3 regions of the Streptomyces sp. NPDC005262 genome follow, and region 1 is predicted to be linked to each of the others. Evidence: riboswitches for the same ligand, from Rfam matches in the RefSeq annotation. Region 1 holds a riboswitch; each other region holds the start of a gene.
What was found. A riboswitch is a leader RNA that binds a small molecule or an ion and turns the genes downstream of it on or off. The one in region 1 is predicted to bind thiamine pyrophosphate.
Positions count from the first base shown of each region.

Region 2: linked by a shared signal. The riboswitch ahead of thiO (glycine oxidase ThiO) and the one ahead of thiC (phosphomethylpyrimidine synthase ThiC) in region 1 are both predicted to bind thiamine pyrophosphate.
Region 3: linked by a shared signal. The riboswitch ahead of ACFYP5_RS30055 (thiamine ABC transporter substrate binding subunit) and the one ahead of thiC (phosphomethylpyrimidine synthase ThiC) in region 1 are both predicted to bind thiamine pyrophosphate.

Region 1 is NZ_JBIAKK010000005.1:230,391-240,175, reverse strand. It holds gene hisC (histidinol-phosphate transaminase) at 1-865, opposite strand, end outside; gene ACFYP5_RS16305 (LacI family DNA-binding transcriptional regulator) at 1,235-2,347, shown strand; gene ACFYP5_RS16300 (metallophosphoesterase) at 2,521-3,576, shown strand; gene ACFYP5_RS16295 (hypothetical protein) at 3,759-4,583, shown strand; gene thiC (phosphomethylpyrimidine synthase ThiC) at 4,747-6,522, opposite strand; TPP riboswitch at 6,515-6,648, opposite strand; gene ACFYP5_RS16285 (YibE/F family protein) at 6,720-8,057, shown strand; gene ACFYP5_RS16280 (SsgA family sporulation/cell division regulator) at 8,156-8,593, opposite strand; gene ACFYP5_RS16275 (IclR family transcriptional regulator) at 8,695-9,465, opposite strand; gene ACFYP5_RS16270 (DUF5326 family protein) at 9,713-9,785, opposite strand, start outside.
Region 2 is NZ_JBIAKK010000002.1:375,163-384,947, reverse strand. It holds gene ACFYP5_RS06935 (class II 3-deoxy-7-phosphoheptulonate synthase) at 1-468, shown strand, start outside; gene ACFYP5_RS06930 (bacterioferritin-associated ferredoxin) at 639-977, shown strand; gene bfr (bacterioferritin) at 1,004-1,483, opposite strand; gene ACFYP5_RS06920 (sulfite oxidase-like oxidoreductase) at 1,638-2,270, shown strand; gene ACFYP5_RS06915 (DUF4396 domain-containing protein) at 2,303-2,866, opposite strand; gene ACFYP5_RS06910 (deoxyribonuclease IV) at 2,951-3,808, opposite strand; gene pknB (Stk1 family PASTA domain-containing Ser/Thr kinase) at 3,815-5,758, opposite strand; gene ACFYP5_RS06900 (thiazole synthase) at 5,894-6,688, opposite strand; gene thiS (sulfur carrier protein ThiS) at 6,691-6,909, opposite strand; gene thiO (glycine oxidase ThiO) at 6,906-8,150, opposite strand; TPP riboswitch at 8,148-8,260, opposite strand; gene ACFYP5_RS06885 (hypothetical protein) at 8,312-8,653, shown strand; gene ACFYP5_RS06880 (NAD(P)/FAD-dependent oxidoreductase) at 8,751-9,785, shown strand, end outside.
Region 3 is NZ_JBIAKK010000015.1:142,969-152,753, forward strand. It holds gene ACFYP5_RS30015 (NPCBM/NEW2 domain-containing protein) at 102-512, shown strand; gene ACFYP5_RS30020 (hypothetical protein) at 1,378-2,403, shown strand; gene ACFYP5_RS30025 (hypothetical protein) at 2,336-2,758, opposite strand; gene ACFYP5_RS30030 (hypothetical protein) at 2,656-3,108, opposite strand; gene ACFYP5_RS30035 (Kelch repeat-containing protein) at 3,944-4,954, shown strand; partial or broken gene ACFYP5_RS30040 (transposase) at 5,285-5,443, opposite strand; gene ACFYP5_RS30045 (DUF6233 domain-containing protein) at 5,600-5,941, opposite strand; gene rlmN (23S rRNA (adenine(2503)-C(2))-methyltransferase RlmN) at 6,172-7,278, shown strand; TPP riboswitch at 7,314-7,430, shown strand; gene ACFYP5_RS30055 (thiamine ABC transporter substrate binding subunit) at 7,504-8,625, shown strand; gene ACFYP5_RS30060 (ABC transporter permease) at 8,742-9,785, shown strand, end outside.

The DNA of each region.
Region 1 (9,785 bases):
CCTTGTGCACCCGGATACGTTCGCAGACCAGGGAACCGACCCGGCCGAGCAGTTCGTCCTCGGCGCGCAGTGAGGCGACCGCCGCGTCCTGCGCCACCTGACTGACACCGAACGGCACCGCCGTCTTGCGCAGTGCGGCCGCCACCGGCTCGTGGGCCACTGCGAATCCGACCCGAAGGCCGGCCAGACCGTAAGCCTTGGAGAACGTCCGCAGCACCGCCACATTGGGCCGGTCCCGGTAGATCTCCATGCCGTCCGGCACGTCGACATCGCGGATGAACTCCTTGTACGCCTCGTCGAGCACCACGAGCACATCGCCCGGCACCCGGTCCAGGAAGCGCTCCAGCTCGGCCCTGCGCACCACCGTCCCGGTCGGGTTGTTCGGGTTGCAGACGAAGATCATCCGAGTACGGTCCGTGATCGCGTCCGCCATCGCGTCCAGGTCGTGCACCTCGCCGTCGGTCAGCGGCACCTTCACCGAGGTCGCGCCGCTGACCTGGGTGATGATCGGGTACGCCTCGAAGGAGCGCCAGGCGTAGATGACCTCGTCACCCGGGCCCGACGTGGCCTGGAGCAGCTGCTGCGCCACCCCGACGGAGCCGGTTCCGGTGGCGAGGTGCGAGACGGGCACGCCGAACCGGTCGGCCAGCTCGTTCATCAGACCGGTGCAGGCCATGTCCGGGTAGCGGTTGAAGTGCGCGGCCGCGGCCAGGGCGGACTCCATCACGCCGGGCAGCGGCGGATACGGGTTCTCGTTGGAGGACAGCTTGAACGCGAGCGGCCCGTCGGCCGCCGCCGGCCTGCCCGGCACATAGGCGGGGACGCCGTCCAGTTCGGCACGCAGCTTGGGGCTCGTCTCGCTCACCGCAGGTCCTCCTCGACCGTCGTACACATCAATACTGCTCACCTTATGAGGATTGGGCGCCGGTGCGAATGGGCGAGCGGAGGAATCGTCCGGTGGAGCCGGGAATGGGGGGAGCGTCCCTCATCCCGGCGCGCGCCGGTGGCTCACTCCGTGGCGCGCATCCCCCGAAGAGGTGAGTTGAGACCTCTTCGAAACATCGACCATTTAGTAGGCCCATCCTCATCGACACGTCACACACTACGGTCGACCCCATCAACGCCCTTGTTTTGCAAGGCATTTGCCACCAAACGATCATGCAAAAACGTGCCTGTCAATGCGTGAATATGCGACCGGCCCAACCGCCTGCCCGAGCCCTACTATCGGCTCGCCATGACAGCAGCAGGGAAGCACCAGGTGAGCCGGACGGAGACACCCCGGCGCGGCGGCCGGCAGGGACGAGCGGGAATCCGGGATGTGGCCGCCGCCGCCGGGGTCTCCATCACGACCGTCTCCGACGCGCTCAACGGCAAGGGGCGGCTCCCGGACGCCACCCGCCGCCATGTCCGCGAGGTCGCCGAGCGCCTGGGCTACCGCCCGTCCGCCGCGGCCCGAACCCTCCGTACCGGCAAGTCCGGCCTCATCGGCCTGACCGTGACGACGTACGGGGATGAACCTTTCACCTTCACCGAGTTCGCCTACTTCGCCGAGATGGCCAGAGCGGCCACCTCCGCCGCGCTCGCCCGCGGCTACGCGCTCGTCATCCTCCCCGCCACCTCACGCCACGACGTCTGGTCGAACGTCGCCCTCGACGGCACCGTCGTCATCGACCCCTCCGACCAGGACCCGGTCGTCACCGAACTCGTCCGCCAGGGGCTGCCCGTCGTCTCGGACGGCCGCCCCGCCGGGGCCCTGCCGGTCACCGCGTGGGTGGACAACGACCACCGGGCCGCCGTGCTCGACCTCCTCGACCATCTCGCCGCCGCCGGGGCCCGGCGGATCGGCCTGCTCACCGGCACCACCACCGACACGTACACCCGGCTCTCCACCACCGCATACCTCCATTGGTGCGAGCGCGTGGGCCAGGATCCGGTGTACGAGTCCTATCCCGCCCACGACCCGTGCGCGGGGGCGGTGGCCGCCGACCGGCTCCTCGCCCGCCCGGACCGGCCCGACGCCGTCTACGGGCTCTTCGACCCCAACGGCACCGACCTGCTGGCGGCCGCCCGCCGGTACGGGTTGCGCGTCCCCGAGGATCTGCTGCTGGTCTGCTGCAGCGAGTCCACCGTGTACGCGACGACCGAGCCCCCCATCACGACGCTCTCACTCAAACCGCGCCAGATCGGCACGGCGGTCGTCCAGCTCCTCATCGACGCGATCGAAGGTGTCGACCAGGACGGTCCGGTTGAGCGGGTCATACCGACCGAACTCATCGTCCGGACGTCCTCGCAACGCCGTCCGCCCCGCACCACGGTCAGCGCGCCTCGATCCCCGTCCAGGGATTGATCAGGCCAATTGGGACCAATCGGCCGGTGAACCTGTCGTGCGCCGGGATTCACCACCCCTGGTGCATCACACTGCACGATCCGCATTCCTATGATGGGCGCACGACACCGCGGACCACCCCGACCAGCAGGGCCCGTCAGGTGTACGGCGGCGCGACGGTGGTGGAGGGGTCGATGACACAGGGGGCCGGTCAGGAACCCGTGGAACGGACGGCGACGTTGCGTGACTTCCGTGTGCCGCCCTATGCGCAGACTCCCGCGCCGCCCGCGGCGCCGCACCCCGGCGATGTCGTACCGGGCGGCGAGCCGGAGGGGTACACGCCCACCGCGCGCGATCTTCCCGTGATCAACCGCGGTGACACCGTCCAGGTGCAGGCCGTCCCGGATCCGCGGCCCGCCACGGACCAGGGTCTGGGACCGCTGTACGTGGTCGGCGACGTCCACGGCTATCTGGACGAGCTTCGCGACGCCCTCATGGGACAGGGCCTCATCGACGCCGAAGGCGCCTGGGCCGCGGGCAACGCCCGGCTCTGGTTCCTCGGTGACTTCACCGACCGCGGTCCGGACGGCATCGGTGTCATCGACCTGATCATGCGTCTGTCCGCCGAGGCTGCGGCCGCGGGCGGCTACTGCAAGGCCCTGATGGGCAACCACGAACTGCTGCTGATCGGCGCCAAGCGGTTCGCCGACACCCCGGTCAACTCCGGTGCGGGCACCGCCACCTTCCAGGCCGCCTGGCTGCTCAACGGCGGCCAGAAGACCGACATGGAGCGGCTCCAGGACGTCCACCTCCAGTGGATGTCCCGTCTCGACGCGGTCGTCGAGGAGGACGGGCACCTACTGATGCACTCCGACACGACGGCGTACCTCGACTACGGCTCCACCATCGAGGACGTCAACGAGACCGTGCACGCCATTCTCACGCGTAACGACGCCGACGAGTGCTGGGACCTGTTCCGCAAGCTCACCAGGCGGTTCGCCTTCCGCGACGAGGGGGGCTCGGAGGCAGTCCAGGAGCTGATGGCGGCGTACGGCGGACAGCGCATCGTCCATGGTCACAGCCCCATTCCGTATCTGCTCGGCGAGGTCGGCTCGGAGGACGGCGAGGACAGCGCCGGCCCCGTGGTGGACGGCCCGCACGTGTACGCGGACGGGCTCGCCATCGCCATGGACGGCGGCGTGACCATGGCCGGAAAGCTGCTGGTCGTCCGGCTGCCGTTGCATGACTGACGGTCTCCGGGGAAGACGCATCCACGACCTGACCACGCCGACCACTGGGCCTATTTACGGAAACCCCCTGTCACCCCGTGCCGTGGGCGCTCTACCATCGGCCTATCAGTAGCAGGCTCTCCTCCGTTTCCGCCCAACTGCCCGGTCCAAGCGGGTACTCAGGCCCAACGGAGCATCGGGGGATGCACATGAACAGCGCTCCGCACCTGCTGGCCGAGGACCGACCCGAGTACGAGCGGATCCTCGGCGATGCGCTACGCCACGCCCACGAACGACCAGATCTGGCCGGAGTCGGCGAACGGCTCAACACGGAACAGCTGCGCACGATGGCGCTGAACGCCACGGCTCTGATCACCGCGGCGGCAGCCACCGAGTACGACCACTACGTGAAGGTCCGCGAAGAGCTGCGCGGACCGGCCGCCGACTCGGCCCAAGGCTCGGGCCTCGGGTCCGAAGCGGACGATCCGGACCGGCCGGGCGCCGGCATAGGGGCGGTCGTCACCGTCCTGGCGCCGATGCTCGCGGGCACCGCCGCGCTGATCTTCCTGCTGGTCGGTTACATCCTGAAGATGCTCAGCAGGCCCCCGTCGTTCGCCGACACCATGGTCACCGCCGGCTGGTTCTTCGCGGCGGTCATGGCGGCGGCGATACTGGCCGCCGCCATAGGACTGCTCACCACGGCGCTGCGCAACGGCTCGACGTCGCTGCCGGCCGAGGACACCGAGGACGAGCTGCCGGAGGATGTGGCGCGCGCCAGGGAGGCCTGGCGCCATGCACTGCTGGAGCGGGGCATCCTGCCGTTCCTGCGGGATGCCCTCGCCGATCCCACGGCCGGTCCCGCATCACGTACACCTCACCGTTCGGCCAACCGCATCCCGAAGATCGGCTACTCCAGGCCGGACTTCTCGGGCCCGGACGAAGGACCGGCGGCAGGTCCCCGCCCGTCGTTCACCAGCCCCGACTTCACCAGCCCGGACTTCGGCGGCCCGGAACACGAGCTGGACTGACCGGGGTCGAATCTCTTGTTCGTCGTCCTCGCGCCGGCGCTCGGAGCAGGTCTCGTCGTCCTCGTACCCGTGCGCTGCTCCCCCTTCTGGCCTTCGGCCCGGAGAGGTGCACTGCGCCGGGACGGTTCTCGCAGCGCCCCGGCGCAGTGCCGCACCCGATGACTCAGTCCGCGATCGGCAGATAGACGCGGTTGCCGGCCGCCGCGAACTCCTTGGACTTCTCCGCCATGCCCGCCTCGATCTCCGACTGCGAACCGCCGTGCTCACGACGGATGTCCTGAGAGATCTTCATCGAGCAGAACTTCGGGCCGCACATCGAGCAGAAGTGCGCCGTCTTCGCCGGTTCCGCCGGCAGCGTCTCGTCATGGAACGCCCGCGCCGTGTCCGGGTCGAGAGCCAGATTGAACTGGTCCTCCCACCGGAACTCGAAGCGCGCGTCCGACAGCGCGTCGTCCCAGTCCTGCGCACCCGGGTGCCCCTTGGCGAGGTCCGCCGCGTGGGCCGCGATCTTGTAGGTGATGACGCCCGTCTTCACGTCGTCCCGGTCGGGCAGGCCCAGGTGCTCCTTGGGCGTGACGTAGCAGAGCATCGCCGTCCCCCACCAGGCGATCATCGCGGCGCCGATGCCCGAGGTGATGTGGTCGTACGCCGGGGCCACATCGGTGGTCAGCGGGCCGAGCGTGTAGAACGGCGCCTCCTCGCAGATCTCCTGCTGGAGGTCGATGTTCTCCTTGATCTTGTGCATCGGGACATGGCCCGGACCCTCGATCATCGTCTGGACGCCGAACCGCTTGGCGGTCGTGTTGAGTTCGCCGAGCGTGCGCAGTTCGGCGAACTGCGCCTCGTCGTTGGCGTCGGCGATCGAGCCGGGACGCAGCCCGTCGCCCAGCGAGTACGTGACGTCGTACGTCGCGAGGATCTCGCAGAGCTCCTCGAAGTTCTCGTACAGGAACGACTCCTTGTGGTGCGCCAGGCACCAGGCCGCCATGATCGAGCCGCCGCGGGAGACGATGCCGGTCTTACGGCGGGCTGTGAGCGGGACGTACGGGAGGCGCACGCCGGCATGGACCGTCATGTAGTCGACGCCCTGTTCGGCCTGCTCGATGACGGTGTCCTTATAGATCTCCCAGGTCAGTTCCTCCGCCCTGCCGTCGACCTTTTCGAGGGCCTGGTAGAGCGGAACGGTGCCGATCGGCACCGGTGAGTTACGCAGAACCCACTCACGGGTGGTGTGAATGTTGCGGCCGGTGGAGAGATCCATGACCGTGTCGGCGCCCCATCGCGTCGCCCACGTCATCTTCTCGACCTCCTCCTCGATGGAGGAGGTGACCGCCGAGTTGCCGATGTTGGCGTTGACCTTCACCAGGAACCGCTTACCGATGATCATCGGCTCGATCTCCGGGTGGTTGACGTTGGCCGGCAGGACCGCCCTGCCCGCGGCGATCTCCTCGCGTACGACCTCGGGTTCGACGTTCTCCCGGATCGCCACGTACTCCATCTCCGGGGTGATCTCGCCTCGGCGGGCGTACGCGAGCTGGGTCACCGGCTGTCCGTCGCGGCTGCGGCGCGGCTGCCGTGGGCGACCGGGGAAGACCGCGTCGAGGTTGCGCAGTCCGCCGCGCGGCGAGGTGTGCTTGAGCCCGTCGTCCTCGGGGCGGACCGGGCGGCCCGCGTACTCCTCGGTGTCGCCGCGGGCGACGATCCAGTTCTCACGCAGCGGCGCGAGGCCGCGGCGGACGTCGGTGTCGGTGGTCGGATCGGTGTACGGCCCCGATGTGTCGTACAGCGTCACGGAGTTGCCGTTGGTCAGGTGCACCTGCCGGACCGGCACCCGGAGGTCCGGGCGCGAGCCCTGGACGTATCCCTTGTGCCAGCCGATGGACTTTCCGGCCTCGTCGCTCTGGTTCGAGGCAGGCGTGCGTGCGTCCGATGTGGTCATGAGACCTACTCCCTACGCCGGCATTACCCGGTAACAGGTTCGGCGGTCGGCGCAGCCTGTCCCGTACGGATGTACGGATATCAGCGCCCTCTCAGCCCGGTGCTCCGAGCTCCCGCGTGTACAAAGGTGTCATCACGCTAGCGCCCTTCGAGGCGTACTGAACAGTGGACCCCTGCTCTTCTTGCGATGATCCCCCGGTGACGTCCCCTCGAAATGACTCCGGACCGCAGGACCACCAGCACGGTCACTCGCACAGCCACGGGCCTGCCGCGCCGGTCTCGAAACATCTGCGCAAGGTCATCGCTGCCGTCCTGATCCCGTTCACCACCGCCGTCGTCGTCGGGCTGGTGGTGCTCTGGCCGGGCGGTGCACCCGCGCACGAGCGCACCGGCGTCGGCTTCGACCGGCAGACCCAGCAGGCCACGGTGGTGAAGGTCGACAAGGTCGACTGCAAGGACGTGAACGCCGCGCAGACCCCGGCCACCGGCAACACCACGACACCGTCGGGGAACGCCACTACCGGCCAGGAGCCGGGGTTGTGCGAGAAGGCCACGATCGAGGTGACGACCGGCCACGACAAGGGAAGAACCTTCGTCGAGATCGTCCAGCCCGACGCGCCACGGCAGTTGCACGAGGGACAGGGCGTGATCGTCGCGTACGCCCCCGACGCGCCCCATGACCTTCAGTACTCCGTGACGGACGTGGACCGGAAGGTCCCGATGGCTCTGCTGGCCGGGATCTTCGCTCTCGCAGTGGTCGTGGTGGGCAGGCTGCGCGGGGTGATGGCGTTGATCGCGCTCGCCGTGTCGTTCGCCGTGCTGACCCTGTTCATCCTCCCCGCGATCCTGCAGGGTTCGAACCCGCTGCTGGTCGCGGTCGTCGGGGCCAGCGCGATCATGCTGATCGCGCTCTACATGTGCCATGGGCTGACCGCCCGCACCTCGGTCGCGGTCATCGGCACGCTGATCTCACTGCTGCTGATCGGACTGCTCGGTTCGCTCTTCATCGGCTGGGCGAGTCTGACCGGCAACACCGACGACAGCACCGGCCTCATCCACGGCCTGTACCCCCACATCGACATGAGCGGCCTGCTGCTGGCCGGTGTCATCATCGGCTCGCTCGGCGTGCTGGACGACGTGACGGTCACCCAGACATCGGCGGTCTGGGAACTGCACCAGGCGGACCCGACGATGGGCGCACGGAAGCTCTACCGGGCAGGTATCAGGATCGGTCGCGACCACATCGCCTCAGTGGTCAACACGCTGGTGCTCGCCTACGCCGGCGCCGCGCTTCCCCTGCTGCTGCTCTTCTCGATCGCGCAGAGCAGTGTGGGCACGGTGGCCAACAGCGAACTCGTGGCGGAGGAGATCGTACGAACGCTGGTCGGGTCGATCGGACTGGTCGCCTCGGTGCCGGTGACGACGGTGCTGGCGGCGCTGGTCGTCTCCGCGGACCGCACGGGGCTCGGCGCGGAAGCCGGAGCTTCGGCACCCGCACGGAACGGAAGGGGCCGGCGTCGCAGGGCGAGGCATTGACGCTCGAGGCGGTGACCCTAGCCATGGCGCGGAGTACATATCACCCGTTCGGGAGATGCCGTGTTCGACCGGCGTGCCGGCCGTCGGCGCAAACCTTCTCAGCCGGCGTTCTGTTCCTTGGCCAGGATCCGGCCCAGCGCCTCCTCCAGATTGCCCTCGAAGTCACTCAGCGTGCACTCCTGGCCGAGGGGGACGAGCTTGTCCGTCCGGTCGAGGAACGCGACGAGTGGCGCTGTTCCGGCCCTGAAGAGCGCACGGTCCGCGCCGACCTGAAGCCGGATGTGTACGTCGGACAGCCCCTCGGGCTCCGTGGGACTGATGTGCACATCACCGTCACCGCTGGGGCTGTTGAGGCCGTCCAGCAGAAGCTCACGACCGAAAGCCCAGGTGACGGGGGCGTCACCGGGCAGATGGAAGGTCATCCGGATCGCGTACGGATCGCACACCTCGTACCGGAGCTCCACCGGGATACGGAATGAGAGCTCCTCGGAGACGAGAAAACTCATCATGACCTCAGCTTGAACCGACTCGCGCATCGTTCAACCCCGCAGTAGATGAATCTGGCCAGGAATGATCCCCCATGGCCCTATTGACGCCATCGTGGTGCACGCGATAGCAGATCACAAGGAGTGATTTTTCAGATACTGATAGAGAACACGAACGAACGCAAGAGGCTCGACACTTCGCCGCGTAGTCGTTCGACTGCGGGGAGCAATCGATCTTCTTGGTCGAGGGGTACGGAAATGGCCATGGCGGCGGCCGTGTACCCGACTGCGATCGGGATGGCGGCGCAGACCGTTCCGAGGGCGTACTCCTGTCGCTCGACAACAGGTTCCGTTCGCTCCAACGACCTCAACCGCTCAAGAAACGCCGGTCGGTCCCGCACCGAGTAGGGGGTCAGTGGCTGCACAGGGTGACGATCCAGATGGTCCTGGCGGGCCTTCTCGTCGAGCCGGCTCAACAGACACTGGCCGATCGCATGGGCATGTCCGGTCTCCCGGAACGAGGCCCACTCCTCGACCGCCGGTGCTGCGGGGGTGTCGGCGACCGCGATGAGTTCGATCTCACCCTCGCGGTAGACGGCGCAGTACACCGGTGCACCGATGATGTCGCGCCAGCGGGCCAGCGACTGGGCCATGGTGCTGCGACGACTCTGCAGCGCACCGTCGTCGACCAGCTTCTCGGCAGCGGACCCGAAGAGGAATACGCCGTTCTCCCGGCGTAGATAGCCTTCATGGGTCAGGGTGCGCAACAGGTGGTACGCAGTGGGAAGGGGAAGTCCCGCTTCCCGTGCGAGCTGCTTCGCAGGCGCCCCTTCCCGATGGGCGCCCACAGCCTCCAACAGCCTCAACGCCCGCTGAACCGAACCGATCAACGTCGGGACAGCGGTACTCGATGCCGTGGTCAAAGGTCACCCCCAGGCATGGTGACGGGCAGTCAGCCCGTTCGTGGGGGCCGCCCCCACGGACCCGCCGCAGACCTGGGGTCCGGAGACCGAGCGTGTACACAAACCACTGGTCAGGGTGGTGGCGGACAGTTGTTTCCCAGGCAACGGCAGCGGACCGCCACTGTATCGGCAGTGCCCGCGAGGGGTGTCGTTTCGTCTTGTACTTAGCTCAGCTGGGCTAATTGCCCGACTGGTGACCGGCCGCCGCCTACCAGTCACCGCGCGACGACGAGGACGACATGAACTTCCGTACGACGAACACGAGCCCGCCGACCAGGATC
Region 2 (9,785 bases), on a different contig from region 1:
CCGACGACCACCGTCGACGAGGCGCTCGGCTACGTCGAACGCCTCGACCCGGACCGTGAGCCCGGCAGGCTGACCTTCATCGTCCGCATGGGCGCCGACAAGGTCCGCGACAAGCTCCCCGCGCTCGTCGAGAAGGTCACCGCCTCCGGGGCGGTCGTCGCCTGGGTCACCGACCCGATGCACGGCAACACCTTCGAGGCGGCCTCCGGCCACAAGACCCGTCGCTTCGACGACGTCCTGGACGAGGTCAAGGGCTTCTTCGAGGTGCACAAGGGTCTCGGCACGCACCCGGGCGGCATCCACGTCGAGCTCACCGGTGACGACGTCACCGAGTGCGTCGGCGGCGGCCACGAGATCTTCGTGGACGACCTGCACCAGCGTTACGAGACGGCCTGCGACCCGCGCCTCAACCGCAGCCAGTCGCTGGACCTGGCCTTCCTGGTCGCCGAGATGTACCGGGACCAGTAGGGCAGTCACGGCAGGTACCGCACGTACGACTGTGGGGCACGGATCGATGTGATCCGTGCCCCACAGTCGTACCGGGGCTTTACGGGAGAGGAGGGCCGGGTAAGGTTAGGTTAGCCTCACCGATGAGTCGGGACGGCGCCAACGATCGATCCCGTCGGGAGGTGAACCGCATGTACGTCTGCTCGTGCTTCGGCATTACGGAGCAGCAGGTCAAGGAGCATGCGGACGCCGGGGCGTGCACCCCCCGTCAGATAGCCTCCGCCTGCAAGGCGGGCACGGACTGCGGTGGCTGTGTCCGCAGGATCCAGGCGATGCTGGGCCGCGGCGCGTGCGCTCGTCGCGAGCTGGTCGAGCAGAAGCTGACCCCCGGTGGCGTCACCGAGCAGGTGCTGGAGCCCGGCGCGGCCTCCGATGCCGGCCCGGGCAGGGCACCGGGCATCGTCCCCGGCGGGGCCCCGGGCATCGCTCCCGGCAGAGTCCCGGGCATCCGGCTCCCCGACGCGGCCTGAACCCAGGGCTGGGGAGGCTCGGGGCCTCAGCTGTCCGGCTGTTCGATCTGCTGCGCGAGGTAGTGCGGCTCGCCGAGTTTCTCGATCAGCTCCAGCTGGGTGTCGAGGTAGTCGATGTGGTGCTCCTCGTCCTCAAGGATCGACTCAAAGACATTTGCGGACGTGATGTCGGCCTTCCCGCGCATCAACTCGACGCCGCGCTTCAGCCGGTCGATCGCCTCCACCTCGATCTGGCGGTCGGCCTGGAACATCTCCGTGACGGTCTGGCCGACCCGCACATGGAAGAGCCGCTGGTAGTTGGGTAGTCCGTCGAGAAGGAGAATGCGGTCCGTCAGCATCTCGGCGTGCTTCATCTCGTCGAACGACTCGGAGCGTGTGTACTTCGCCAGCTTCGTCCAGCCGAAGTTCTCCTGCATCTTTGCATGCAGGAAGTACTGGTTGATGGCAGTCAATTCGGCGGTCAGCTGTTCGTTCAGGAACTCGAGGACCTCGGGGTCGCCCTGCATGGCAGAGGCTCCTTCCAACCGTGAACCGGGCAAGTTGGCCGCATCCTCGCACCGCACCCAGCGACCGTCCAGTAAGTACACGCTTAGTATGGGTTGCCCTGAATCGCCTCTGCCCTGGTCATGACCACCCCTGCCTGTCTGTCACCATGGAGTCATGGGTCAGCCGGAAAGCCGGGAATACCGCGAATCAGAGCAGTCCGAGCTTCCGCCGGGACAGCGACTGCAGCGCGGCTGGCCGGTTACCCACTACGGGCCCGTTCCCAAGTTCAAGCCCGACCGCTGGGAGTTCCGGGTCTTCGGAGCCACGGCGGACGGCGAGAAGCACTGCTGGAACCATGAGGAGTTCTCGGCCCTGCCGTTCTCCTCGGTCGTCGCCGATCTGCACTGTGTCACCAAATTCAGCATGCTCGGCGCCGAATGGGGCGGGGTTCTCGCCCGTACGATCCTCGAACTCGCGCCGCCCGCGCCCCAGGTCACCCATGTGATGGTCTGGGCCGAGTACGGATTCAGCTCGAACCTGCGGCTCGCCGACTTCGCCTCGGACCGCACGCTTTTCGCCACTCACCAGGGCGGTGAGCTCCTCACCGCCGAGCACGGCTTCCCGCTGCGTCTCGTCGTACCGCATCTGTACGCCTGGAAGGGGCCCAAGTGGGTCCGGGGCATCGAGTACATGACCGCCGATCGCCGGGGCTTCTGGGAGGAGCGCGGCTATCACAACATCGGCGACCCCTGGAAGGAACAGCGCTATTCCTACCAGGAGGAGCCCGGGGACGGCCCCGAGCTCTGACCTGTCGGGCCCGGTCCTGCGCGGCCCCGCCCTCAGTGGTACCGGTGTACCACCGCGTGCCCCTTGCCCCGGCCGATCATCCACTTGTTGACCGGTGTGGTGACGGCGAAGGCGACGGCCAGCGACAGTGCGAGGGCTCCCCAGAACAGCGCGTCGGCGAGCTGCGCGTCCATGGCGCCCGGCCACAGCGCGATCACGCCGTTGTCGATCAGCTCCATCACCGCGATGGAGAGGGTGTCGGCGGCGAGGGCCACCCGGAACGCCGTACGGAAGTCGACGCCGGCCTTGAGGACGGAACGCAGCGTCAGCGTGTAGCCGAATGCGAAGGCCAGGATGACCGCGAGGACCATCGTCTCGGCGTTGCCCCAGCCCAGCGCCGTGCCGATCACCATGCCGAGGATCTCGCCGATGGCGCATCCGGTGAGGCAGTGCAGCGTGGCGCGGGCCGCCATGGACCAGTCGGCCTTGCCGGGGGCGTCCGCCGTGTGGCCAGCGTGAGCTGAACGGTCTGCGTGGTCTGCGTGCCGGCTGTCGTGGCCCTGGTGCTCGTGCCGGCCCTGCCGCTCGTGCTGTTCGTCGCGCGTGTCGTGCTGCATGGCGATCCCCCAATGCCGGTAACGGTTCCCTTCCATCACGGGAACCGTATACCCCCTGGGGGTATTCCGCATGCTTTCGGGAATTCAGCCCCGGTCGCGCAGCTCCTTGAGCCGTGCCACATCCGCCGCGTGGCCTTCCTTGCCCCCCGGCGTCTCGATGACCAGCGGCACCCCGGCCGTCGCCGGGTGCGAGAACAGCTCCTGGAACGGCTCCTCGCCGATGTGCCCGGCGCCGATGTTCTCGTGCCGGTCCTTCTGGGCGCCCACGACGTCCTTGGAATCATTCGCGTGGATCAGTTTCAGCCGGCCCTCACCGACCGACCCCACCAGCAGATCCAGGGTCTGCTTCATGCCCGCCGGGCCCGCCAGGTCGTGGCCCGCCGCGTAGATGTGGCAGGTGTCGAGGCAGATACCGAGCTTGGGGTGGGCGTCCAGCGCCTCGAAGTACGGGCCGAAGTCCCAGGTCCGTGAGCAGAGTGAGAATCCCTGTCCGGCGGTCGACTCCAGCAGCAGAAACGGGTCGTCGTCGTGGGTCAGCTCGTCGAGGAGCGGCCGCATGTGCTTACGCACCTGGGCCAGGGCCTCCGCGCGCGGCCGGCCGCCGGTCGCGGAGCCCGTGTGCACCACGAGGCCCAGGGCGCCGATCTCGCGGGCCCGGCGCAGGGAGTGGCGCAGCGACTCCACGGACCTCTCGACGGTGGCCTCGGTGTGCGAGCCGAAGTTGATCAGATACGGAGCGTGGACGTACGCCGGTATCGACTCGGCAGCGCACTCGGCGCGGAACTGTTCGTCCTGCGCCGGGTTCCCGGCCGGTGTCGCCCAGCCGCGTGGATTGGCGACGAAGACCTGGACGGCCTCCGCCCCCATCTCGCGGGCGTAGGGCAGGCCGACCTTGGCGAGGCCGCCGGCCACCGGGACATGGCCGCCGACTGGGTTGCGCATACGGATCTAGAGTCCCTTGGTCTTGATGGTGATGGTGCTGCCCTCGGGGGCACGGTCGCCGCCGTCGACGGACTGGCTCGCGATCGTGTCGCTGAAGGAGAGGAACGGGCGGTCGACCTTGACCTCGAAGCCCGCGGCCTTCAGCAGGCGCGTGGCCTCGTCGACGTCCTTGCCGGTGACATCCGGGACATCGATCATCCGCGGGCCCTTGGAGACGGTGAGCGTGACGGTGTCGCCTTCGGCTGCCCGGGTGCCCCCGCCCGGTGACTGGCGAGCGATGTCGCCCGCTGCCTCGGGCGAATTGACCCGGCCCGGCAGCACCTCGGCCTTCAGGCCTTCCTCGTCCAGCGCGTCGGTGGCCTCCTGGACCGACAGCCCGGTCAGGTCGGGGACATCGACCGGGCTGCCCTTGCTGACGACCAGGGCGACCGCGGAGTCGGGGTGGCGCCCCGCGCCCGCTCCGGGATCCGTACGGATCACCTCGCCCTGCCCGATCTCCTCGCTGAACTCCTTGGTGACCATGCCGGGCACCAGGCCCACCTTCTTCAGCGCGCGCCCGGCCTCGGCGAGCCCGGTGCCCCTGACGTCGGGGACCTTCACGATCTCGGGGCCGCGCGACACGACGATCCTCACCGATCCGTTGCCCCGGATGCGGGCTCCCGACTTCGGGGCGCTGCTGATGACCTTGCCGCGGTCGACGTCGTCGCTGTACGCCCGCCCGACGCCCTTCAGCTCGAGGCCGGAGTCCGAGAGCCGCTGGCGGGCGGCCTTCTCGGTCTGGCCGAGCAGCGAGGGGACCCGGGTGAACTGTCCCGAATTGATGTACCAGACACCGGCGCCGACCCCCAGCACCAGCAGCACGGCGACGATCGCCGCGAGCGTCCCGCGCCGTGGCCCCCCGTGCCGCGGCCCGCTCCTCACCGGCTCGGGCGGCAGCGGAGGGGGCATCTCCAGCCGGCTGGTGTGATGGGCGGTGCCCTGGCCGACCGGGAGCACCCGGGGGATCACGCTCGTCAGGTCCTCGGCGTCGTCGTGTGCCTCGGCGATGGCCTGCGGCGGTACGGCGTCGAGCTGGCTGTCGGTGAGCGCGGCCCGCGCGGTGCGGGACTCGGCGAGCAGGGCCACGGCGTCGGACGGACGGGCCCCGGGGTTGCGGGCGGTGGCGCTCGCGACCAGTTCGTCCAGCTCGGTCGCGAGCCCAGGGACGACGGCCGACGGCATCGGCACGTCCTCGTTGAGATGCTGGTAGATGACCTGGGCGGGGGTGCCGCCGGTGTGCGGCTTGGCACCCGTCAGCATCTCGTACAGCACGACGCCGCAGGCGTAGACATCGGTGCGGGTGTCCGCCGTGCCGTGCTCGATCTGCTCGGGGGCGAGATAGGAGACGGTGCCGAGGACCGTTCCGGTGGTGTTGGTGTCGGAACCCACGGCCCGTACGAGACCGAAGTCCGCGACCTTCACCCGGCCGTCGTCCCCTATGAGGACGTTCTCCGGCTTCATGTCGCGGTGCACGAAGCCTGCCCGGTGTGCGGCGCCGAGCGCCGCGAGGACCGGCTCCAGGATGTCCAGCGCGGCTCTCGGCTGCAGGGCGCCGCGCTCACGCAGGACGTCGCGCAGCGTGCAGCCCGCCACGTACTCCATGGCCAGGTAGACGTACGCCCCCTGAGCGCCCTGGTCGAAGACAGCGACCACATTGGGGTGCGCGAGCCGGGCCACGGACTTGGCCTCGCGGATGAAACGCTCGACGAACGAGGCGTCGGTCGCGAGGGCCGGGTGCATCACCTTGAGGGCGAGCACCCGGTCGAGCCGGGTGTCCATGGCTCGGTAGACCGTGGCCATCCCGCCCACGGCGATGCGGGCATCGACGCGGTAGCGGCCGTCGAGCAGCTGCCCGACGATGGGGTCTCCCCGGCCGAAGGCTGGGGAAGGGTCCTGGAGGGTCGTATCCACACGAGCGAGTCTACGAGCCACCGAGGACATGGCTGACGGGCCGGGCGATCCCGGGGCCTTACTGCAGCCGAGCCGTGACAGGGACATGCGCGTCACACGATTGCGGTGCCATGCGCTCCGCGTGCGTACGGGTGCTCAGAACGCGGGCCGCTCCGGGTCCAGCGCGGCCCGCCCCTCCATCGGTGACGAGGCCTCGGCGAAGTGGCGCCGGGGGATCCGGCCCGCGCGGTAGGCCAGCCGTCCGCCGTCCACCGCGTGCCGCATCGCCGCCGCCATCAGCTCGGGTTCCTGCGCCCGGGTCACCGCCGACGCCAGCATCACCGCCGCGCACCCCAGCTCCATCGCGAGCGCCGCGTCCGATGCGGTCCCGGCGCCGGCGTCGAGAATCACCGGAACCCCGGCGTGCTCGACGATCAGCTGGAAGTTGTGCGGGTTGCGGATGCCGAGGCCGGAGCCGATCGGGGAGCCGAGCGGCATGATCGCCGCACATCCCACGTCCTCCAGCTTCCGGGCCAGCACCGGGTCGTCATTCGTGTACGGGAGGACGGTGAAACCGTCGTCCACCAGCGTCTCCGCGGCGTCCAGCAGCTCGATCGGGTCAGGCAGCAGGGTCCGCTCGTCGGCCACCACCTCCAGCTTGATCCAGTCGGTGCCCAGCGCCTCGCGGGCCAGTCGCGCGGTCAGTACGGCCTCGCCCGCGGTGAAGCAGCCGGCCGTGTTCGGCAGGACGCGGATCGACAGCCGTTCCAGCACGGAGAGCACCGAACCCTGCACGGTCGGATCGAGGCGGCGCATCGCGACGGTGGTCAGCTCGGTGCCGGACGCGGTCAGCGAGCGTTCCAGCACGTCGAGGCTGGGCGCGCCACCCGTCCCCATGATCAGCCGGGAGCCGAACGTCGTGTCGCCGAGGGTGAAGAGATCGTCGGACATGGTCAGCCTCCCTGGACCGCGGTGAGCACTTCGATCCGGTCGCCGTCGGCGAGCGCCGCGGTGGACCACCGGCTGCGCGGGACGACGGTCTCGTTGACAGCGGCGGCGACGCCGGAGGGCGCCGCGGTGAGGGTGGCGACGAGGGCTTCCAGGGTGGTGCCGGCGGCGATCGAGCGGGGATCACCGTTCACGGACACGGAGAGCGCGACGGAGTCGGTCATGCGGGCTGCTCCTGACGTGCGGAGGCGGTCGCGGGGGGCGCGGCGGCCGCGGCGGGCGGTGGTACGGCGGCGGACGCGAACCGTCCGGGGGTGAACGGGCGGGCCACTGCGGGCAGCTCGCCGGTGGTCAGCAGCTCGGCCATGGCGTCACCGGTGACGGGGGTGAGCAGCACCCCGTTGCGGTGGTGGCCGGTGGCGAGATGCAGGCTGGGCAGGACGGTGGGGCCGAGCAGCGGGGCGTTGTCGGGGGAGGCGGGGCGCAGGCCGGCCCGGGTCTCGGTGAGCGGCAGTTCGGTGATGCCGGGCACCAGCTCATGGGCGTCGCGCAGCAGCTCGTACACCCCGCCCGCCGTGACCGTGGTGTCCCAGCCCATCTCCTCGCTGGTGGCGCCGACGACCAGCTCGCCGTTCGCGCGCGGGACGAGATAGACATGGCTGCCGCGGACCACGGCCCGTACGGTCCGGGTGAGGAACGGCGCGTACGCGGCGGGCACGGTCAGCCGCAGCACCTGTCCCTTGACCGGCCGGACGGGCGGCACCACCTCGGCCGGCAGGCCCGCGAGCCGCCCGCTGAGGCTGCCCGCGGCGAGCACGATCTGGTCGGCTTCGAGCTCCGTGCCGGCTGCCAGTACGGCTCCGGCGGCCCGGTCGCGCACCACCAACAGGCGTTCCGCCCGGTCGCGGTGGAAGACCACCCCGGCCCGTTCGCAGGCGGTCAGCAGGGCGGCGGCCAGCCGGCGGGGGTCGACCTGGTGGTCGCCGTCGACCCGCAGACCGCCGCGTACACCTGGCGCCAGCATCGGTTCCAGGCGGCGGCACTCGCGGCCGGTGAGCCACTCCGACTGCAGCCCCGAACGGTGCTGGAGCGCGTGCAGTTCCCGCAGATGGGCGCGGTCGTCGGAATCCAGGGCGACCGCGAGGGTGCCGCAGGCCCGGAAGCCGATGTCCTGGCCGCTCGCCGTCTCCAGCTCGGCCGCGAAGGCCGGATACCGCGCCGCGGAGGCGACATTGAGACCGAGCAGCATCTGCTCGCCGTAGTGGAGTTCGGTGACGGCGGCGAGCATTCCGGCTGCGACGCGGGCGGCACCACCGCCCGGGTCGGGGTCGACGACCGCGGTGCGCAGGCCGCACTGCGCCGCCCGCCAGGCGGTCACCAGACCGATGATCCCGCCCCCGATGACGAGGACGTCGGATCCGGCTACGCCGGATCCGTCTGCGGATGTGCTCCCGGTGGATCGCATGGGCGTCCAGCCCCTCCCTTCGCCGGCATGACCCGGATCAGGTTCGTACGGTCGGAGGCCGTCCAGCCTCCCTCTCAGCCCGGTGCGTCCGGGCTCCCGCGAGTGTCTTACGGTGGCCACCCTAAACCCCGTCACCCGGCCCGAGTAAGGGAGCAGCCACCGTGGCCCGTTCACTCGACGGACTTGTCCTCTCGCCGGTCGCCGACCAGGCGCCGGGTCAGGTCGGCACCCGGACTCGCTTCACGTACCACGAGGAGAAGTGGGTGATCTGGGCCGACTACGCGGGCGGGGACGTGGTCCGGGGCCATCTCGTCGGCACCCGCACCGGCGATCGACTCGACTTCCGCTACGTCCAGTTGAAGCACGACGGAACGACCTCCTCCGGACACTGCGTCTCCATCGTCGTCGTCCTTGCGGACGGCCGGGTGCGGCTGGAGGAGCACTGGGAATGGGAGTCGCAGGAGGGCAGCGGGACCAGCGTGGTCGAGGAACTCACAACCTGATGGTTCGTCAGATGCTTAAGGTGGACAAGTGAGCGAGCAGCAGACAGAGCAGCCGGGCCGGCGGACAGAGCGCCGCGTCGTCATCGTCGGTGCGGGCATGGCCGGCGCGCAGACCGCGGTGGCGCTGCGGGAACAGGGCTTCACCGGCCCGGTCGTCCTGATCGGTGCCGAACCCCACCAGCCGTACGACCGGCCCCCGCTGTCCAAGGCGGTACTGCTCGGCACGGCCGAAGGCTCCGCCCTCGACATCGACTTCGAAGAGCTGGACATCGAGCTGCAACTGGGCCGTGACGTGACCGGCGTACGGGCCGACGCGCACGAACTGGACACCCTGGCGGGCCCCGTACCGTACGACGTCCTGGTCATCGCCTCCGGCGCCGAACCGGTGGTGCTGCCGGGCTCCGAGGGGGTGCCCGGCGTCCATCTGCTGCGCACCCTCGACGACGCCGCACGGCTGCGGCCGGTCCTCGACCAGCAGCACACCGTCGTGGTCGTCGGCGCGGGCTGGATCGGCGCCGAATTCGCCACCGTAGCCCGTGCCGCGGGCTGCGAGGTCACCGTCGTCGAGGCCGCCGACCGGCCGCTCGCGGGCGTCCTGCCCGCCGAGGTCGCCGCCCCGATGGCCCGCTGGTACGCGCAGAGCGGTGCCGAACTCCTCACCGGCGCCCCGGTGGCCCGGATCGAGCCCGGCAGTGTGGTCCTCGCGGACGGCCGCACGCTTGCCGCCGGAGCGGTGGTCGTCGGGATCGGTGCCCGGCCCGCCACCGGCTGGCTGGCCGGCTCCGGCATCGCCCTCGGTCCGGACGGATCGGTGACCGCCGACGCCGCGCTGCGCACCTCGCTGCCCGATGTGTACGCGGTCGGGGACTGCGCGTCCTTCCCCTCCGCGCGGTACGGCACGCGGCTCCTCGTCCACCACTGGGACAACGCCGTCCAAGGGCCGCGGACCGCCGCCGCCAACATCATCGGTGCCGGTGCGGACGAGGCGCCGCAGCCCTTGGCATACGACCCCGTGCCGTACTTCTGGTCCGAGCAGTTCGACCGGTTCGTGCAGTACGCGGGCCGTCACGGGGGCGCGGACACGCTGCTCTGGCGCGGCGACCCGGCCGATCCCGCCTGGTCCGTGTGCTGG
Region 3 (9,785 bases), on a different contig from region 1:
CCTCCCCTGAGCCGCAAACCAGTTCCTCCCCTGAGCCGCAAACCAGTTCCTCCTTTACGACGACTCCCACGGAGTCTGCAAGCGGGTCGGCCACCCCAACAATGGGGGTGCAGTATCTCAGCGACCTACAACCTCTAAGTTCTTCAAGCGGCACGGATACCGGATCAGCAGAAGTCAATGGCCGCAACTACGCCCGAAGTACGTCTCTTCGCGTAGACAAGAGTTACATCCCAGAGAATGACGCCGAGTACAATCTAGGGCGTGACTGGCGGACATTCAAGGCCACTATCGGTCTTCGAGATGACGCCCCAACCGGATGTCGGCTAAAATTCGAAGCATTCGCAGACGGGAAACTGATTAACGATGCGACATTGCCTCTCGGTGAAACACGCGACCTGAAGCTGGATATCTCACACGTACTGCGCCTGAAAATACAGGTCACTTACGTCTCATCGACGGATATCAGCAATTACTGCTACGGCGCCTGGGGGGACGCGCGCCTGGAAACCTAGTTCCCTGACTCCGATTGTGTCCAGAGAAGTGGTTGAGAGCGTCGGTATGTCTTGGTCTCGGATTGCGTTGAAGGGAACGGATCCCGTGATCCACTCCCCGGACACTCCCCAGTGGCTCCCCGGGGACGATGGAAGTCAGAGTCGGCACACCGCTATGTGGATTATGTAGCGGACGTGCTGGGCGGTGAAGTAGCCGCAGATGATGTGTGTGTGGCGTCGTCGGCGCCGTAGGAGCCGACGCGTCGCCCGGGTGGGATCGTCCCACCCCGACGAGCTGCCAGTGGAATGCGCCTGGCAGGGGCTCACGAGCGTCCCGGTGGGGCGGTGCCCGAGCGCAGTGTCGGCAGCTGATGCACCGCCACTGGGCGGCTCCCGAGCGCGAAGCCAACGCTGCTCATTGAGTAGATGGTAGCCAGCTCTGCTGTGCCAAATAGGTGGCGAAGCGGTTGTACACCGGGTATGGCGCGGCCAAACGGCGCACTCCGAGTGCGGGTGCCGGGCGGCAGTGGTGCCATGGTCGAGGAGCTCGCCTCGCGGGCCTATATCGCGGAGGTCTGGGATGTCTAATCCGATGGTCCGTCTAGGATGCGCGGCAACAGTCACCGCCCTGTTGCTATCCGCCTGTACCGGCCATAAGCCTGTGACTCGCCCGGAGCCGGGCCTGTCTTCTGGGGCAGCTGACATCTCCGTTCCTTCATCTGCTGCTACTGAACCGAGTGTTCAAGGCTTCCTTGCGCAGCCCGGGATCCTCCTGGCGCGTTGCGACACGGCGGAGTCCACGGCAGAGTCCACGTCGGGATCCGCATCGATCTCGTACAACGTCTTCGACCCGAGTGCTGGAACACTTTCAACGTACCTGCAGTTCGTGGTGCCGGACACATACAAGGAAGCCGACGTCAGCACGAGCTTCTGCAGTTACGGGGACGATGCCGCGCGGGACTCATTCAATCCTTACGCTGCTAGGGACTATTCCAAGATCGCGGTGAGCCTTACCGGATTCTCCGACGGCTCGTCACACGTTGGATATTATGACGTCGACTCCCAACAGATTGTCGACCTTACAGCGGCCCGACAGGCGCCCTCCGCATTCACTTCCAATGTGCAGAACGAGGTTGAACCCGTCTTTTTCAGCAGTGACATCCTGCGGTTTCTGAGTGGTGCCAAAGTGGTGTCGACCGGAATCTGGACAGGCGGGAAGGTTAAGGCTGTATCAGTAAGCCACCCCGCCAAGCTCGTGTCCGACCCTGACCCCGCCAAAGGCCGCGAGTTCGTGGCAGTTGGTGTTTTCGCCTCCGGGGCTGAGCCTGACGCCAGCAAGGTGGACACCGGGCTCGAGGACCTCGTCGAGGTCCCGGGTGGAAAGATCGTGCCGACAGAGTGGGTTGTAAGTGCTTCAGGAAATCGGGCTGCCGACCATCTGGCCGGCGGTGAGTCCGACGGCGACACCGGGATCATCAACAGCGGATCGAATAGCCACTGGCCAAGCGCCAAGTACGTCTCATACAAGCAAATCGAGTCGCTCGGAACCTACGGCGTGTGGCAGAAGGAAGTGCTTCCACCAGAGGTCGCGTTCTGGGCCGCAAACCATTGCGGTATCCCACTCGCATGGGTCGACGATGATCACTTCATCACAGATTCCATTCAGATCGGCTCAGTGAACCTCAACGCCCACACGGTTGAATGCACCAACCTGTTGCCGGCCAATTCACGCGTTAACGAGAACGCGATTCTCGCACCTGACAGGGGTTCAGTGCTCTTCACCTCGACCCAGGGCAGCCAGCGGGCCCTCTACCGGACGGGACTCAAACCGGGGAAAGAGCCCGTCAAGGTAGTCGACCTACCGGAGGAATGGGAAGCCCCGCTCGGCACGGTTGTGAAGCGAAACGCCTGATTACTGGATTGGGTAGCGGACGTGCTGGGCGGCGAAGTAACCGCAGATGATGTGGGTTAGCGTTGTGTGCGCCATAGGAGCCGTCGTGTCGCGCAGGCGAGGTCGTCGACCGGCGGCGCGAGCGGCGTGGACGTAGGTGTTTCAGGTCGGCGTTCAGCACCTCGTTGGGGTCTAGCTTGGGGCTGTAGACGGGCATCAGGGGAAGCTCGATCCGCTTGACGCCTCTATGCCAAGCGGCGAGCTGGTGTTGGGTCAGTTTCTGGACGATGGATGCGGTGTAGAGCACGCTGTTGAGCCGTCGGTTGCCGCCGCGGTGCAGCCGGTGGCGTCCCCTGTCGGAGGAGTAGACCGGGATCGGAACGCATCCGGTGTAGCGGGTGAGCTTGGCCGAGATGGCAAGGGAGTGATGTCACCGATCTCGGCAAGGAGGACCGCTACGGAGACGTGGCTGATCCCGGTGATCTCCAGCAGTGCGGGCTTCAGTGGGCTGACGAGTTCCCGGATGGTGCCCTCAAGACCGCGCACCCGTTCGTTGAGCTCAGCTATCTCCGTGACCATCTCGACCAGCATCCGGCGGACGTGCGCGTTTCTCTCTGGGGCGTCCAGCAGGGTCGGCAACGAGGTCAGGCCCGGGGCGCGGGTGAGATCGCCTGGGGTGTGGTCGAGCCAGAGGTGCGTGTATGCCTTGACCTGGTTGCTCACCATGCCATGGTGCGGCGCTTGACGAGGTCGGCCCGCAGGTCGACTAGGACGCGCAGCTCGCGCGCGCTCGTCGATGCGGTGGCGGTCCAGGCCAGGGGTGGCGATAGCGGCATGGGCCGACCGGGTCGGGCTTGGAGCCGGTGGCGGCGTGCAGCTTGCGGTGGGCGGCCATAAGCCGGGTGGGGACCCAGACCGCCTCGTGGCCGGCCAGCAGCAGGCCGTCGGTCAGGCGGCGGGCGCAGCCGCGGCCGTCCTCGATCACCCAGGTGACGGGCGTGCTCGTCGGCGATCGAGCGGATTCACTTGCTGTCGCGGATGACGAGACAGATGCGAGTCCCCTGGCCAGGGAACAGACCTATTACGAAATGACGGCTCAGCAGGCTTCTATCAAGTCACTCCCGGACAGGGCTCTCGCCCTGTGGACCGCCGTGGACAGCTCAACCAAAGGCCTTCCGGCACGTGTTCTCCGAGTCACCCAGCGGTCCCGCCGAGCACCTCCAGCGAAGAAACCCGGCCCGCTCAGCCTGCACCAATAGGTGTTCTCGGCAAGCCCGCCGTTTGCCGTTTGCATACACCCCTTTGCTTTCCAACCTGATGGTGCTGGCGGGCAGTTGGTGGGCTGTACGAACTGGTGAAGCTCCTAGGGGACGGGTTCTCGATCAAGACGCCCGTGTCTGCCAGAAGCTTGGTCACTCGAACGGAGTACGGCAGATTGCTCCCATCGGATCTACCCAAGAAGATTGGGAAGGGCCAAATTACGCCTGAGCCAAACTAATGGCGGTGACAACGCATGCAGAGTCATTATTTCGCACCCAGAACGCACCGGCGCCTCACAGCGATGCTCGGCACTTTGCTGTTCGTGGCTTCTTGCAGCACATCAGAGAAGGAAGCAAGCTTCACTATTCCCACCTGTCTCGAGACAAGCCAGTCACCTGCCAACGGAGAGGGTAATTCATGGGCGTCCGCCACACCAACCCCCTCCAGGCGCTACTTGCTAGCCGCCACGACTGGCTGCGACGGAAAAATATACGCACTTGGAGGAATGGAGCCAACAGGAGAGACCGAGGAAACCGGTGACACCCTCACCATCGGCGCCGTACAAATATACGATCCGACAGCACACACATGGACCCCGTCAGCATCCATGCCCACTCCTCGCTCCGACCTAGGAGCCGTCACGGGGCAAGATGGGCGCATCTATGCTATCGGCGGCACCACAGAACAATACGACGCTCTGGACGTAGTTGAAGTCTATTCGCCGCAGTCAAACACTTGGGAAACAGCAGCCTCATTGCCAACCGCAATGAGCGACGTCAACGCCACCACTGACGCCAAGGGAAATATATACGCAATCAATGATGAGGCCATGGCCATCTATAACGAAGAAAAAGGGACGTGGAGTTCGGCCCCGGCGATGCCAATACCACGACAGCGAATGGTGGTAGCCGCAGGCGAGGATGGAAATATATATGCCATAGGCGGGTTTGATGAAACCAGCAGAAGTAAGACGGGACCTTCTGATGTGGTTGAGGTTTACCTGCCGAGCACGCGCGAGTGGCAGAAACGGAAGTCCATGCCCGTCGCCTTGGGACAAACGGCTGGCGTAACCGCATTCAACGGAAAAATCTACGTATTCGGCGGAAATCAGGGTCCTGACTGGGATGTTAGCGATGTCGTCTATGCCTACACGCCCAAGAGTGACACTTGGGAGAAAATGCGCAGCATGCCAACAGCCCGGGAAACGCATGCTGCGGCAGTTGGCCCTGATGGGCGGATATACGTAATCGACGGTGACGCGCGGGGGGTGGATGTCACTAACCGGGTAGATGTCTATACGCCGGGTAGCTGATGTTTCCGATCCGCAAAGCTCCTGGAGGCCGTGAGTTCGACTTGAGCATCACGACGGACAACATCGGCTTCCTGAACGAGGAGCTGACTGCCACGCATTCCGAGGTTCGTGGCGGCTCTGCCGGAGTGCTACGGCGAGTTGTGCGGAATGTTCTCCGTGGATGGGCCCGACGGAGCGCCAGCCAGGCTCCTGACCAGTACTCGGCGACGCTGCGAGCTCTCTCGAAGGCCCGGAAGGACTTCCTGGAGAAGCGCACGGAGCTGCTCAATGCGAGGAACCGACACACCGCCTCGTCTAAGACGGTGTCCCGGTGAGTTTGAGGAACCGTTTTTAGCAGCAGAGGGCGGCGGCCAGGCCGAGAAAGGCAAGGTAGTTGCGGGGATAGCGTTCGTAGCGGTGGTTGAGTCTGCGGTATCCGGTCAGTCAGGACATGGTCCGCTCGAGGATCCATCGCCGGCGTCCTAATCGTTCGCTGGACTCGATGTCTTTGGCCAGCGCGGCGTAGGAACTCGATCACGTCGTGGTCGCTGCGGGCGAGGCCGGCGACCTGGGCGCGGATCGTCACCCGCCGGCCACCGGCGCCGGCTGGGCGGTGGATGACGATGGGTGTTTCGCTCATGTCCTCGGGTTCTGACGGTCTTCGGTTCACAGCACTCCAAGCTCTCTGTCCGGCCGGCAGTACGGGCAGGCCGTGATGCCGTCTTCCGTGAGCGCGCGCAGGGCTTGCTCGCGGGTCATCGGTTTCGTTCTCTTGCCGCCCATGCCGCAGTCGCCCGTGTGGACGGCGTCGGCATGGGAGGTGCCGCCCGCGCGCTGCAGGGAGAGTTTCCAGTCGGGTGCCGGTGGCGGCAGGGTGCGTGCTGCCCGGGCGGCTGCGGCCTCGCGTTCTTCCAGTTCGGCGATGGTCCGATCGGTTCGGCCGAGCTGGTACGCCTGCCACTCGCGCACGATGCGCAGGCGATCCAGACGAGAGAGGTTTTCGGACACGTATTCGATTCTAGGCCTCGGTGGGCTGCCGTGCGCCCGCCCTCTCTGTAGTGCAATCGGTCACTGTCCCTTGGGGTGGCTGGGCCGTCTCTGGGCCGTCTGTGGGCCGTCAAAGGGTCGCCGACGTCGACTAATGACGACCAACGACGACCGGTCGTCTATACACCGCACCCTTCCTGACCTGGCGAAGGGCTCTGCGACCACGGCGTGTCTGCAACACTGGACGGACCATGCCTAAGCCCGGAGAACTCACTTTCGTCGCGCCCCGCGGAGCCAAGAAGCCGCCGCGGCACCTCGCCGACCTCACGCCCGCCGAGCGCAAGGAAGCCGTCGCCGCGATCGGCGAGAAGCCTTTCCGCGCGCAGCAGCTGTCGCAGCACTACTTCGCGCGGTACGCGCACGACCCGGCGGAGTGGACCAACATCCCGGCCGGATCGCGGGACAAGCTCGCCGAGGCGATGTTCCCCGACCTGATGTCCGTGGTCCGGCACATCAGCTGTGACGACGACACCACCCGTAAGACGCTGTGGAAGCTGCATGACGGGACGCTGGTCGAGTCCGTCCTCATGCGGTACCCGGAGCGGGTGACGATGTGTATCTCGTCGCAGGCCGGATGCGGGATGAACTGCCCGTTCTGCGCGACGGGGCAGGCCGGTCTGGACCGCAATCTGTCGACCGCCGAGATCGTCCACCAGATCGTGGACGGCATGCGGGCGCTGCGCGACGGAGAGGTGCCGGGCGGGCCGGCCCGGCTCTCCAACATCGTCTTCATGGGCATGGGCGAGCCCCTGGCGAACTACAAGCGGGTGGTCGGCGCGATCCGCCGGCTGACCGACCCCGAGCCGGACGGTCTCGGCCTGTCGCAGCGCGGGATCACCGTCTCCACCGTGGGCCTGGTGCCGGCCATGCTGCGCTTCGCGGACGAGGGCTTCAAGTGCCGGCTCGCGGTGTCGCTGCATGCGCCGGACGACGAGCTGCGGGACACGCTGGTTCCGGTGAACACGCGCTGGAAGGTCCGCGAGGTGCTCGACGCGGCATGGGAGTACGCGGAGAAGTCCGGCCGCCGGATCTCCATCGAGTACGCGCTGATCCGGGACATCAACGACCATGCCTGGCGTGGTGACCTGCTCGGCCGGCTCCTCAAGGGCAAGCGCGTGCATGTCAACCTGATTCCGTTGAACCCGACGCCCGGCTCGAAGTGGACGGCTTCGCGGCCCGAGGACGAGAAGGCCTTCGTCGAGGCGATCGCCGCCCACGGGGTGCCCGTGACCGTGCGGGACACCCGCGGTCAGGAGATCGACGGGGCGTGCGGGCAGCTGGCGGCATCCGAGCGCTGAAAACGGCCCGTGTAATCTGGGCCGAAATCAATTTCATATTCCGACAGGGGAGCGCCACAGCGCTGAGAGTGCGGCACCGACGACAGGCTGGCCGCAGACCCTCTGAACCTCGCCCGGGTCATTCCGGGTAGGAAGTTCGGTCATCAACTCATGCTGTTGCGCCCTGCCCGCCTCCCGGCGGGCAGGGCCGCGTCTCTTCCTGGTCCAACCCAGGAGGAATCAACAATGAGCACCACCAGTACCACGCGCCGCACCAAGCAGCTTGCGGCGACGGCCGTCACGGCCGCGCTCGGCGTCACGGCACTCGCCGGCTGCGGCAGTTCCGACGGCTCGGCCGCCGGGTCCGGCGGCACAAAGGGCTCCGGGTCCAAGACCGTGACCCTGGTCAGCCACGACTCCTTCAACGCCTCCAAGGACGTACTGAAGGCGTTCACCGAGGAGACCGGCTACACCGTCAAGGTGCTCAAGAGCGGTGACGCCGGTACCGCACTCAACCAGGAGATCCTGACGAAGGGCTCCCCGCGCGGCGATGTGTTCTTCGGCGTCGACAACACGCTGCTCTCCCGCGCCCTCGACAACGGTCTGTTCACGCCGTACGAAGCGAAGGGCAGCGACCGGGTCGCGGCCGACACCCAACTGGATGCGAACAGGCACCGCGTCACGCCGGTCGACACCGGCGACATCTGCATCAACTACGACAAGAAGTACTTCGCCGACAGGAAGCTCGCGCCGCCGACCACCTTCGACGACCTGGCGAAGCCCGCGTACAGGAACCTCCTCGTCACGGAGAACGCCGCGACCTCGTCGCCCGGGCTCGGCTTCCTGCTGGGCACCGTCGCCACCTACGGCGAGAACGGCTACCAGGATTACTGGAAGAAGCTGAAGAGCAACGGCGTCAAGGTCGTCGACGGCTGGGAGCAGGCGTACAACGAGGAGTTCTCCGGCTCAGCGGGCGGCAAGAAGGCCAAGGCCGACCGGCCGCTCGTCGTGTCGTACGCCTCCAGCCCGCCGGCCGAGGTGCTGTACGCGAAGCCGCAGCCGACCGAGGCCCCGACGGGGGTCGCGACCGGCACCTGCTTCCGCCAGATCGAGTTCGCGGGGCTGCTGAACGGCGCGAAGAACGAGGCGGGGGGCAAGGCGCTGCTGGACTTCCTGATCAGCAAGAAGTTCCAGGAGGACATGCCGCTCAACATGTTCGTGAGCCCGGTCGCCAAGGACGCGAAGCTGCCGGAGATCTTCACCGAGTTCGGCGCGACGGTCGACAAGCCGACCACCGTGGCCCCCGACACCATCGCCAAGAACCGTGAGCAGTGGGTCCAGTCGTGGTCCTCGCTCGTAGTGAAGTAGCGAAGACGCCCGCACCCGGCCCGGGCGCGCGGGAGGAGGGTCCGCGCGCCCGGCCGGGGCGCGTGAGCGCCGCGCGCCCGAGGGCGTGGCGCGGGGGCGCGGTGCGGCTCGGACTGATGGCCGTGCCCGTCGCGTTCTTCGCGGTGTTCTTCGCCTACCCGGTCGTCGCGATCGTCGGCCGCGGGCTGAAGGCCGACGGCGTCTGGCAGTCCGGCCGGATCGGCGAGGTGCTGAGCCGGCCGGACATCCTCGGCGTCCTTGGGTTCACCACCTGGCAGGCACTCGCCTCGACAGCGCTGACCCTGCTGATCGCACTGCCCGGCGCCTATGTCTTCGCCCGCTTCGACTTTCCCGGCAAACAGTTGCTGCGGGCGGTCGTCACCGTGCCGTTCGTCCTGCCGACCGTCGTCGTCGGGACAGCCTTCCTGGCGCTGCTGGGGCGCGGCGGCTTCCTCGACGAACTGGCGGGCGTACGGCTCGACACCACCGTGTGGGCGATCCTGCTCGCCCATGTCTTCTTCAACTACGCGGTGGTCGTACGGACCGTCGGAGGGCTGTGGTCGCAGCTCGACCCACGGCAGGAGGAGGCCGCCCGGGTGCTGGGCGCCGGGCGGTTCGCGGCGTGGCGTCGGGTCACGCTGCCGGCTCTCGCGCCTGCCGTGGCCGCCGCGGCGCTGATGGTCTTCCTCTTCACGTTCACCTCCTTCGGGGTCGTTCAGATCCTCGGCGGTCCGGCGTACTCCACGCTGGAGGTGGAGATCTACCGGCAGACCGCCCAGCTGCTCGACCTCCCCACCGCCGCCGTGCTGACGATGGTGCAGTTCGCCGCCGTCGGCGCTGTCCTGGCCGTACACGCCTGGACCGTGCGGCGCAGGGAGGCGGCGCTGAAGCTGGTCGACCCGGCGCAGACCGCCCGCAGGCCGCGCGGCGCCGGGCAGCGGGCGCTGCTCGGCGGCGTCCTGCTGACGGTGCTGGTGCTGATCCTGCTGCCGCTCGGTGTGCTGGTGGAGCGCTCGCTGGACGTGCCCGGCGGCCATGGCTTCGACTACTACCGCGCCCTGCGGTCCGCGGACGCGAGCGGCGGCACTTTCCTGGTCGCGCCGCTCGAAGCGATCTGGAACTCACTGCAGTACGCCCTGGTCGCGACCGTGATCGCACTG